DNA from 2 places in the Modicisalibacter sp. 'Wilcox' genome. Region 1 is predicted to be linked to the other one. Evidence: predicted binding sites of a transcription regulator. Region 1 holds the regulator's gene; the other holds the start of a gene.
The links. Region 1 encodes LexA, which represses DNA repair genes until DNA is damaged. Its sites were predicted from a motif close to TACTGTNTANNTANACAGTA; they were not measured.
Positions count from the first base shown of each region.

Region 2: recN (DNA repair protein RecN) is a predicted target of LexA. The motif match lies at 3,169-3,188, and genes of this name have one in related genera.

Region 1 covers NZ_WNXF01000008.1:63,147-69,099, reverse strand. Annotated here, with positions in the region: gene G7A98_RS09220 (mechanosensitive ion channel family protein) at 1-674, opposite strand, end outside; gene nagZ (beta-N-acetylhexosaminidase) at 676-1,710, opposite strand; gene G7A98_RS09210 (L,D-transpeptidase) at 1,782-2,306, opposite strand; gene G7A98_RS09205 (TetR/AcrR family transcriptional regulator) at 2,303-2,962, opposite strand; gene lexA (transcriptional repressor LexA) at 3,159-3,800, shown strand; gene dinB (DNA polymerase IV) at 3,817-4,863, shown strand; gene purU (formyltetrahydrofolate deformylase) at 4,870-5,721, opposite strand; gene G7A98_RS09185 (ribonuclease J) at 5,944-5,953, shown strand, end outside.
Region 2 covers NZ_WNXF01000019.1:96-6,048, reverse strand. Annotated here, with positions in the region: gene dnaJ (molecular chaperone DnaJ) at 1-278, opposite strand, end outside; gene dnaK (molecular chaperone DnaK) at 368-2,302, opposite strand; gene grpE (nucleotide exchange factor GrpE) at 2,408-3,028, opposite strand; gene recN (DNA repair protein RecN) at 3,224-4,897, shown strand; gene G7A98_RS14965 (YoaK family protein) at 5,116-5,787, shown strand.

The DNA.
Region 1 (5,953 bases):
TCCTCGACGACGCCCTCGATGTCGCGATCCGGCGAACGGATCCAGTCGCCCACCTTGAAGGGGTTGTCGAGATGGATCGCCAGCCCGCCGAAGAAGTTGGCCAGCACGTTGCGTGCGGCAAAGCCCACCACCAGCCCGCCGACGCCGCCGAAGGCCAGCAGGCCGGAGGGCGACATGCCCAGCGCCTGCAACGCCGCCAGCACCACCAGGGTCAGGATCAGTGCACCGACCAGCTTGCTGATCGCCGAGGCCATGGAGGCGTCGAGCGGCCGGGCAGGATGCCGGGGCGGCGGAAACACCAGACGCCGTTCCACCTCGCGGGTCAGGCGGATGCCGAACCAGCCGAGCATGACCAGCGTGAACAGCCACAGCGCGGTGGGCGCCCGGGTGGCCACCCAGGTCAGCGACAACCGCTGGCCGATCAGCCCCGCCAGGGCGATCAGCGCCACGCCCCAGATGCCCACCCACAGCGGCCGGCGTATCGCCCACAGGGCGACATCGTCCCAGCGGCTGCGGGTGCGTGACAGCCAACGGGCCGCCCGCCAGATCACCAGCCGTGTGAAGCCGTCGACCAGCAGCGCCGTGGCGAGAATCACCAGCGGCGTCACCAGCGCGGCCGGCAGCGACACATGGCGGCTCACCCACTGCTCGAGCGGCGCCAGCACCTCCAGCACGTCAGTCCTCCCGCGGGGCCGGGTCGGTCTCGATCAGCCCTTCCAGCCGGGCATGAATGCGTCGCCAGCGCGACAGCGCCGGCAACGAGGCCAGATCGGGGCGCGCCCGGCTGTAGCGCAGCCGGGCCGGCCGCTTGGTGGTACGGCCGACACAGGCGTCGAGCACCGCCTGGGCGGCCGGGCGGTCGTTGCAGACCAGCACCATGTCGCAGCCGGCATCCAGCGCCTCGCGGGCCCGTTCGGCGGGGCCGCCGGCCACGTGCGCGCCGGCCATCGACAGGTCGTCGGAGAAGATCGTGCCCTTGAAGCCCAGATCCTCGCGCAGCATGCCCAGCCAGCTCGGCGAGAAGCCCGCCGGGCGCGCATCGAAGGCCGAATAGACCACATGGGCAGGCATGACGCCCTCGAGACGCCCGGCCAGGGCCGCGAAGGGGATCAGGTCGTGCTCGCGCAGTGCCTGCAGCGAACGCGGGTCTTCAGGCAGCTCGTGATGCGAATCGGCGGCAACCCCGCCATGTCCCGGAAAGTGCTTGCCCACGGCCACCATGCCGGCCTCGTGCAGCCCGTCGACGAAGGCGCCCGCCATGGCCGCCACCGCCCGGGGATCGCGGGAGAAGCTGCGATCGCCGATCACGCTGGACACGCCCGCATCGACATCGAGCACCGGGGCGAAGGTCAGGTCCAGCCCGCACGCCGCCATTTCCAGGCCGATCAGCCACCCCGCATCGTGGCAGAACTGCCGCGCCCGCTCCGGGTCGTCAACATAGCAGCGTCCCAGCCGGCCCATCGACGGCAGCCGGGTGACGCCCTCACACAACCGCTGCACGCGCCCGCCCTCCTGGTCGATGGCCAGCAGCAGATCGCCACGCAGGCGACGGATCGCGTCGCACAGCCTGCGCACCTGGGCGGCATCGACGATATTGCGCGCAAAGAGGATGACGCCTCCGACCTCGGGACGTTGCAGCAGTTCGCGCTCCTCGCGCGTCAGGGTGGTGCCTTCGAGATCCAGCATCACCGGACCGATGGGTTGGGTCATAAGCGATGTCCTTGCCCGTGAAGGGGGCCGATTCTAGAGCAATGGCGTGGTCGACGACAGCATCCGGGCACTCAGGCGTGAAGCCACACCGGCGTGCCGGACGGCGCCAGTTCGCCCAGCCTCAGCAGGGTCGCGTCCCGCAGCCGGATGCAGCCGTGCGAGGCGGGACGCCCCATCGGCTCGCTTTCCGGCGTGCCGTGCAGATAAATATAGCGGCGCTGGGAATCGACGCTGCCACCCCGGTTGAGGCCCCGCTCGAGGCCGCAGAGCCAGAAGATGCGCGTCAGGATCCAGTCGCGTTCGGGGTAGTCGGCGGCCAGCGCCGGCGAATAGACCTCGCCGGTGGGTCGGCGGCCGCGAAACACGCTGCCCGACGGCATGCCGGCACCGATCACCGCACGGATATAGTGCCAGCCCAGCGGCGTGCCCCCGCTGCCCTCGGCCTGGCCGACGCCGGCGGCGGCCGTGGACGCCGGGTGCGTCTCCAGGCACTCGCGGCCGCGCCAGACGTGCAGCACCTGGCGTGCCACATCGACCTCCAGCCAGACACCATCCTCGGGCGGCAGCGCCTCCAGACGCGGCGTCACCGGGCTCATACCGCCACCGCCCGGGGCGGTTCCGGCAGCGGCGCATTCATGCCGGCCACCACCACCGGGCGCAGGCGGCGAACCAGGTCGCGCACGCTGACGTGCTCGCCGTAGTCCTTCTCGGCGATGTCGCGCAGCGCGTCCAGTCCCGACAGCGTGAAGATCACCGTGCCCAGCATGAAGTGCAGCCGCCAGAAGCGCTCGGCGTCCGGCAGCTCCGGCGTGGCCCGGCGCACCAGCTCGGTGAAGCGGGTGAAGACGCTACCGTAATGCTGCTGGATGTAGCCACGCAGGTGCCCCTGGGCCTGGGTGTAGGCCAGCCCCAGAAGGCGCATGAAGACCTTGAGGCTGTTGCGCTCGGCGGGCACCTCCAGCACGGTCCGGGCCATGTTCTCCAGCAGCACCTCGAGCGGGATCGGCCGGCCCTCGTACTCCCTCTCGAGCGCGTCCAGGGTCGCGTGGAAGCGCTCGGTGAAGGGATCCAGATAGCGGGCGAAAACGGCCTGGATCAGCGCCTTCTTGGAGCCGAAGTGATAGTTCACGGCAGCCAGGTTGACCTTGGCCTTGCTGGTGATGGTGCGCAGCGACGTCTCGGCAAAGCCGCGCTCGGCGAACAACACTTCGGCGGTGTCGAGAATGCGGGTCACCGTGTCGGTCTGAGCCATGCTATATCCCTGCCTGCTGATAAACGGCTGTTTGAAACGTTATGGAAATTCTACGCGGCTTACCGAAAGACAACAATCCGTCGCGTTTCAAACACACCCGATCAGCCCTGATGACCACGGGCAGCGATTACTGGATACAATGCCATGCTGTATACTTAGCCACATACCCACATCGCCAGCGACCAGCGGAGGCCGCATGAGCCGCTCTCTTACCCCGCGCCAGCAGAATGTCTACGACTTCATCGTCAAGACCATGAACGAGCTGGGCTATCCGCCGACCCGCGCCGAGATCGCCCGGGGCCTGGGCTTCCGCTCGCCCAACGCCGCCGAGGAGCATCTGCGCGCGCTCAAGCGCAAGGGGGTGATTCGCATGATCCCGGGCACCTCACGAGGCATTCGTCTGCCGCCGCAGGAGGCGGAGTGCGCCCCGGACGGCGAGCCGGGCCTGCCCGTGATCGGCGAGGTCGCCGCCGGCAGCCCGATCCTCGCGGCCGCCCACATCGACCGCTACTGTCCGCTGTCCCCCGATTTCTTCTCGCCGCGTGCCGACTACCTGCTGCGCGTGCGCGGCCTGTCGATGCGCGACGTGGGTATCCTCGAGGGTGACCTGCTCGCGGTGCATCGCACCAACCGGGTTCGCGACGGCCAGATCGTGGTCGCCCGGCTGGAGGACGAGGTTACCGTCAAGCGCTTCCAGCGCCGGGGCCGTCACGTGACCCTGCTGCCCGAAAACGAAGACTTCGCCCCGATCGAGCTCGACCTGCGCCAGGACGCGCTGGAGATCGAGGGCATCGGGGTCGGCGTCATCCGTGGTGGCAACGGCCAGGCACTCAACTGAGGCGCGAGCCCCGCGCATGCGCAAGATCCTGCATGCCGACTGCGACTGCTTCTATGCCGCGATCGAGATGCGCGACAACCCGGCGCTGCGCGACATCCCGCTGGCGATCGGCGGCACGGCGGCCCAGCGGGGCGTCATCGCCACCTGCAACTACCCGGCGCGCGCCTTCGGCATCCATTCGGCGATGCCCACCGCGCGCGCCCTGCGCCTGTGCCCGCACCTGACCCTGCTGCCACCGGACTTTCCCCGCTACCGCGACGTGTCCGCACGCATTCAGGCGATCTTCCGCGAGCTGACGCCACGGATCGAGCCGCTCTCGCTCGACGAGGCCTATCTCGACGTCAGCGAGGTACGCCGCTTCCGGGGCAGCGCCACCTGGATGGCCCGCTGGCTCAAGGAGGAGACACACCGGCGCACCGGCATCACGCTCTCGGTGGGGGTGGCGCCCAGCAAGTTTCTCGCCAAGATCGCCAGTGACTGGGACAAGCCCGACGGCCTGACGGTCATTCCGCCGGAGGCCGTCGAGGCCTTCATCACCGAGCTGCCGGTGGACCGGCTCCACGGCGTGGGGCCGGCCACCGCCGCCCGGCTGGCGGCACTGGACATCGCCACCTGTGCCGACCTGCGCCGCTGGTCGCGGGAGGCACTCGTCGAGCACTTCGGCAAGTTCGGCCAGCGCCTTTTCGAACTCGCCCGCGGCATCGACGACCGCCCCGTGCAGACCGAGCGCGAACGCAAGTCGGTCAGCGCCGAGACCACCTTCCATCAGGACCTGCCCGACCTCGCGGCCTGCCGGGCGGCCCTGCCGGCGCTGGTCGAGCGGCTGCGAAGCCGCCTGGCCCGCCATGGCGACCCGCCGCTCAAGGGCAGCTTCATCAAGGTCCGCTTCGACGACTTCACGCTGACCACCCTCGAGGCCGGCGGCGCCCGGGTGGACGCCGATCAGTTCCTGGCACTGCTCGAGGCGGCCTGGCAGCGCGGCGCCCGCCCGGTGCGCCTGCTGGGGGTCGGGGCGAGGCTGAAACCGGCGGCGGATGCCCGCCAGCTCACGCTCTTCACCTGACCCGGCTCAGGCGAACACGACGGTCTTGTTGCCGTGGATCAGCACCCGGTCCTCCAGGTGCCAGCGCAGCCCGCGGGCCAGCACGGCCTTTTCGATATCGCGCCCGAAACGCACCAGATCCTGTGCCGTGTGGCAGTGCGAGATGCGGTGCACGTCCTGCTCGATGATGGGGCCGGCATCCAGTTCCTGGGTGACATAGTGGCAGGTGGCGCCGATCAGCTTGACGCCGCGCTCGTAGGCCTGATGATACGGCCGCGCGCCGGCGAACGAGGGCAGAAAGCTGTGGTGAATGTTGATGACCCGACCGGCATAGTGCTCGCACAAGGCCGGTGGCAGGATCTGCATGTAGCGTGCCAGCACCACGGCATCGGCCCGCGCCGCCTCGATCCGCCGGCGAGTCTCCTCGAAGGCGTGCGTCTTGTCCGTCGTCGGTACCGGGACATGATGAAAGTCGATACCGTGCCACTCGACGAGATCGCGCAGATCCTCGTGGTTGGAAATCACGCAGGGAATCTCGCAGTCGAGTTCGTCGGCCTTCCAGCGATAGAGCAGGTCCACCAGGCAGTGCGAGGCGCGGGATACCATCAGCACGATGCGCTTGCGTCGCTGGGTATCGTGGAACGCCCAGTCCATGGAAAAGGTCTCGGCGATGGGTGCGAAGGCGATCCGCAGAATCTCGTCATCCACGGAAGACGCAAAGCGAATCTCGTAGCGCATGAAGAAACGCCCGGTGGCCAGATCCGAGTGCTGATTGGCCTCGGTGATGGAGCCGCCCTGGGCGGCGATGAAGCCGGAAACCCGGGAAACGATCCCGACCTGGTCGGGGCAGGAAACGACGAGACGATACGAATGAGCCATGAAAGGTCCGCTGTGGTCGCAAGGAAAGGCACTGAAGGCCAACTATTCTAACCAAATCGCGGCCCTGCGCTAACGCGCGTTGTGAGCCCCGGGAGCCATCCCGTATAGTGGGGCTCCCCTGACAATGCCGTGTCGATGATGTTGCACTCTCGCGTCCAGATCCGCCCTCGCCGCAAGCCACCGCTGTCCTTCCTGCCCCTGGGCGGCAGCGGGGAGATCGGCATGAACCTCA
Region 2 (5,953 bases), on a different contig from region 1:
CCGCCGGCACCGGCACCGCCGAAGCCGCCGCCACCGAAGCCGCCCGCCTGGCCGTCGACACCGGCATGGCCGAACTGATCGTAGGCCGCGCGCTTCTCGTCGTCGGTCAGGACCTCGTAGGCCTCGGAGACCTCGCGGAATTTCTCGGCCGCGGTATCGTCGTCCGGATTGCGGTCCGGATGGTACTTCTGGGCGAGCCGTCGGTAGGCCTTCTTGATCTCTTTCTGATCGGCCCCGCGTTCGACGCCCAGCACTTCATAGTAGTCACGCTTGGACATGGATCTTGTCCGCCTCCGTGTCGGGCCACGGAAACAGCGACGCGGGAGTCATGCTCCCGCGCCGCCGGTTTCCGTGGGATCAGACGTGGTTACTGCTTCTTCTGGTCGTCGTTGACTTCCTCGTACTCGGCGTCGACCACGTCGTCCTCGGTCTTCCTGGCACCGCCGTCGGCCTGCTCGGCACCGCCCTGCTGGGCCGCCTCGCCCTGCTCGGCGTACATCTTCTGGGCCAGGCCGCCGGAGGCCTCGGTCAGCGCGTCCAGCTTGGTCTGGATTTCCTGCTGGTCGTCACCCTTGACCGCTTCCTCGAGCTCGCTGATCGCCGTCTCGATCTTCTGCTTCTCGTCGTCCGTGGCCTTGTCACCGGCCTCGCTGAGCGTCTTGCGTGCCGCGTGGATCATGCCGTCGGCCTGGTTGCGCAGCTGGACCAGCTCCTCGAACTTCTTGTCCTCGGCGGCGTGCGCCTCGGCGTCCTGGACCATCTGCTCGATCTCTTCCTCGGACAGGCCGCTGGAGGCCTTGATGACGATCGACTGTTCCTTGCCGGTCGCCTTGTCCTTGGCGGAGACGTTGAGGATGCCGTTGGCGTCGAGATCGAAGGCGACCTCGATCTGCGGCACGCCGCGCGGCGCCGGCGGGATGTCGGCCAGGTCGAAACGGCCCAGCGACTTGTTCTGGCCGGCCTGCTTGCGCTCGCCCTGCAGCACGTGGATGGTCACGGCCGTCTGGTTGTCATCCGCGGTCGAGAAGGTCTGGGTCTTCTTGGTCGGGATGGTGGTGTTCTTCTCGATCAGCGGGGTCATCACGCCGCCCAGCGTCTCGATGCCCAGCGTCAGCGGGGTGACGTCGAGCAGCAGCACGTCCTTGACGTCGCCGCCGAGCACGCCGCCCTGGATCGCGGCACCGATGGCCACGGCCTCGTCCGGGTTGACGTCCTTGCGGGCGTCCTTGCCGAAGAACTCGGCAACCTTGGTCTGCACCAGCGGCATGCGGGTCTGGCCGCCGACCAGGATCACGTCGTCGATCTCGCTGTTGGACAGTCCGGCGTCGGCCAGCGCGGTCTTGCACGGGCCCAGCGACTGCATCACCAGCTCCTCGACCAGCGACTCGAGCTTGGCCCGGGTGATCTTGACGTTGAGGTGCTTGGGCCCGGTGTTGTCGGCCGTGATGTACGGCAGGTTGACCTCGGTCTGCTGCGCGGCGGACAGCTCGATCTTGGCCTTCTCGGCGGCTTCCTTGAGACGCTGCATGGCGAGGTTGTCGCCGGACAGGTCGATGCCGCTGTCGGCCTTGAACTGGTCGACCAGGTAGTTGATCAGCTTGAGGTCGAAATCCTCGCCGCCCAGGAAGGTGTCGCCGTTGGTGGCCAGCACCTCGAACTGGGTCTCGCCGTCGACGTCGGCCACCTCGATGATCGAGATATCGAAGGTCCCGCCGCCCAGGTCATAGACCGCGATGGTCTTGTCGCCGCGCGACTTGTCCATGCCGTAGGCCAGCGCCGCCGCGGTCGGCTCGTTGATGATGCGCTTGACCTCGAGGCCGGCGATGCGCCCGGCGTCCTTGGTGGCCTGACGCTGGGAGTCGTTGAAGTAGGCCGGCACGGTGATCACCGCCTCGGTCACGGTCTCGCCAAGGTAGTCCTCGGCGGTCTTCTTCATCTTCTTCAGCACCTCGGCGCTGACCTGCGGCGGAGCCAGCTTCTTGCCCTTCACCTCGACCCAGGCGTCGCCGTTGTCGGCCTCGGCGATGGTGTAGGGCACCATCTTGATGTCCTTCTGGACCACGTCGTCCTGGAAGCGACGGCCGATCAGGCGCTTGATGGCATACAGCGTGTTGCTCGGGTTGGTCACCGCCTGGCGCTTGGCGGCCTGGCCGACCAGCGTCTCGCCGTCATCGGTGTAGGCGATGATCGACGGCGTGGTGCGTGCGCCTTCGGCGTTCTCGATGACCTTCGGCTTGTCGCCGTCGAGCACGGCTACACAGGAGTTGGTTGTCCCCAGGTCAATACCAATGATGCGTCCCATATAAACACCTCGAAGAATCGTTACTTGCTGTTCGGAGCGGCGATACCGCGTCTTTGTCGTCTATGTGGGGGCTCGTCGGCGCCTTTCAAGGGCCGGCCCGCCGGTTCAGCCCGCGGCCTGGCTGACCACCACCATGGCCGGGCGCACCAGACGGCCGTTGAGCAGGTAGCCCTTCTGCATGACGTCGATCACGGTGTTGGGCTCCACCTCGGCGTTGGGCACCATCGCCATGGCCTCGTGATACTGCGGGTCGAACGGTTCGCCCTGCGGCTCGACGGACTCGACGCCGAACTTGGCCAGCACATCGAGTTGCAGCTTGAGGGTCATCGACACGCCCTCGCGGTGCGCCTCGCTGGCGTCCTCGCCCATCGATTCCAGCGCCTTTTCCAGGCTGTCGACCACCGGCAGCAGTTCCTTGACGAACTTCTCGAGGGCGAACTTGCGCGCCTTCTCGACGTCCTGCTCGGCGCGGCGGCGCACGTTCTGCGCCTCGGCGGCGGCACGCATCGCCTGATCCCTGGCATCGCTCAGCGCCTGCTCGAGCTCCTCGACCTTGGCCGCCAGGATCTCCGCTTCGGGATCGGCCATCGCCTCGGCGTCGGCGGCCGCGTCCTCGGCGGCATCGGCCTCGTCGAGCTGGCCCTCGAGCGGCTCGTCCTGTGGCTCGGCGCCCTGTTCGGCGCGTTGCAGTTCCTCGTCCAGCGGCGTCTGTGGGTCTTTGGCCATGTCGCTCTCCTGAGAAAGTCGCCCCGCGACCGCGCCGCGGCCGCCGGGAGTGATCGATTGCCCTCGTATATGGGGATGACCGCGACAATCTCAAGGCGCTCGGCAGGGTTCGCGGCAGTGGATTGCAGGGGACCCGGTGCTACTGTATAAACACACAGACCCTTGTCGTGCCGATTCCCGTTCCAGGAGGTGGCCATGCTGGTGCAACTCGCCGTTCGCGACTTTGCCATCGTCGAGCGTCTCGAACTCGATCTCGGTGGTGGCATGACCGCCATCACCGGCGAGACCGGCGCCGGCAAGTCCATCCTGCTCGATGCCCTGGGCCTGTGCCTGGGCGAACGCGCCGATGCCGCCAGCGTTCGCCACGGCACCCGGCAGGCCGATCTCAGCGCGCGCTTCGATATCCAGCGCCTGCCGGCCGCCCGCGCCTGGCTGGAGACCCGCGAACTGCCCGCCGACGACTGCCTGCTGCGCCGGGTCGTCACCCGCGCCGGCCGCTCCAAGGCATGGATCAACGGCCAGCCCTGTACCATCGCCGACCTCAAGGCCCTCGGCGAGACCCTGATCGAGATCCACGGCCAGCATGCCCATCAGGCACTGCTTCGCGAGGAGACCCATCGCCGCCTGCTCGATGATTTCGCCGGCCTGGGTGCCGACGTCGCCGCCCTGGGCGAGACCTTCCGCCACTGGCAGGCCCTGCAGCGCCGGCTCAAGCAGCTGGCCGACACCAGCGACGAGCTGCAGGCCCGCCGCCAGCTGCTGCGCTATCAGGTCGAGGAACTGGATCAACTGGCCCTGGCCGAGGGCGAGCTGGCCGCGCTGGAGCGCGAACAGGCCACGCTGGCCAACGCCGAGCAGATCATCGGCGACACCCAGTTCGCCGTCGACTGCTGCGAGCATGACGAGGGCGGAGCGCTGAACCTGCTGCACCAGGCACTGAGCCGACTCGAGGCCCTGCCCGGCAGCGAGCGGGGCACGATGGCCGAGGCACGCGGCATGCTCGGCGAGGCCCGCATCCAGATCGAGGAGGCCGCCCGCGAACTGCGCCACCTCGCCGATGCCACCGAGCTCGACCCGGAACGCCTGGCGCATGTCGAGGAACGCCTGGGCGAGGTGCACCGCATCGCCCGCAAGCATCATGTGATGCCCGAGGAGCTGACGAGCCTGCATGCCACCCTGCGCGACGAGCTGGAGAGCCTGGAGGGGGGCGATCAGGACCTCGAGGCCCTGAGTGCCGAGGCCGAGACCGCCCGCGAGGCCTATCGGCAGCAGGCCCGGCGCATCGGCGACACACGGCGCCAGGCGGCCCCGGCCTTCGCCGAGGAAGTGCAGTCGCAACTGGGCTTTCTGGCCATGGGCAAGGCGCATTTCGCCGTGGACGTCGAGGAACGCGACACTCCGCAGCCCGAGGGTCTGGAAGCCGTGCGTTTCCTGATCAGCGCCAATCCCGGTCAGCCGCCTCGGCCGCTGGCGAAGGTCGCCTCCGGCGGGGAACTGTCGCGCATCAGCCTGGCCATCCAGGTGGTCGCCGCCACCCACAGCACCATCAGCACGCTGGTCTTCGACGAGGTCGACGTGGGCGTCTCCGGCGCCACGGCGGAGATCGTCGGCCAGCTGCTGCGGCGGCTGGGCACGAACGGCCAGGTCATGACCGTGACCCACCTGCCGCAGGTCGCTGCCCAGGCACATCACCACCTGCATATCGAGAAACAGACCGCCGAGGACACCACGCAGACGCAGATGGCGCTGCTCGACGGCGCCGGGCGCGTCCGCGAGCTGGCGCGCATGCTCGGCGGCGTCCATCTTTCGGACCAGACCCTGGCCCATGCCCGGGAGATGCTGTCCGCCAGCCAGCGGCCGCACCACTGACTCATCCCCGCTTCTTTCGGTTTCATCGCGAGCCGGTCCGGGCATCCCCGACCGGCTTTTTTGTGGACGACCGCCAGGCTCCGGGAACGCCGTACGAGGCAATGCCCCTGTCAGAGCGAGGCCTACCGACCAACGGGTCGCCGATAACATGCGACAATCGTGCAGAGGCGGCGCAACGCCCGGCCGCCCCGGTATGACGATATCCTCAAGGAGCGCTCGTGATCACTAGACTGCCCCGATGGGTCGAATATGGTGCCTTCGTCCTGGCATTGACGGCAGGTTGCATCAATGCGGTAGGCCTGCTGGGATTTGCCCATCAGGCGATCTCTCATCTGTCCGGCACGGCCACGTTGCTCGGCACGGGGCTGATGCGTGGCGTATTCGGCGAGTCGCTGCACCTGGCCGGCATCCTGGTCAGCTTTCTGCTCGGAGCCGCTCTTTCCGGTGCCCTGCTCTGCGGCGAATCGCTGAAGCTTGGACGCCATTACGAGACCCTGCTGGTCATCGAGGGCGGCCTGTTGCTCATCGCGATCCCCGTGCTGCAGGCCCACCATCCCGCCGGCCAGTATATCGCTTCCGCCGCCTGCGGCCTGCAGAACGCCCTGGTGACGACCTACAGCGGCGCAGTGGTGCGTACCACCCACCTCACCGGCATCTTCACCGATCTCGGGCTCATGCTGGGAGAAGCCTTTCGGGGACGTGCCTTCGACCGACGCAAGGCCACGCTCTTTCTGATCATTGTCTCGGGATTCATCGCCGGTGGCGCCATGGGTGCCTGGCTGTTTGCCCGACTGGCGTTTTCGAGCCTGGCCGTGCCTGCCGTCATCTGCCTTGCCCTGGCCATCAGCTATCGGGGTTATTACCAGTACCGTATCGGACGGCAAGAATGACTCGAGAAAGTCCCGTCACCTGGCTGGCCATAGGCTGGCTGGCCTTGTGGCAGCGGCGCGCCTGGTGATGGTGTGGGTTGGAGTCCGCGAAAGGACCGGGGAAGGAAGCACGCAGGCACTGCGCTGCCGGAAAGAAAGCCTGTACTGTGACGAAGAGACTGCGAGA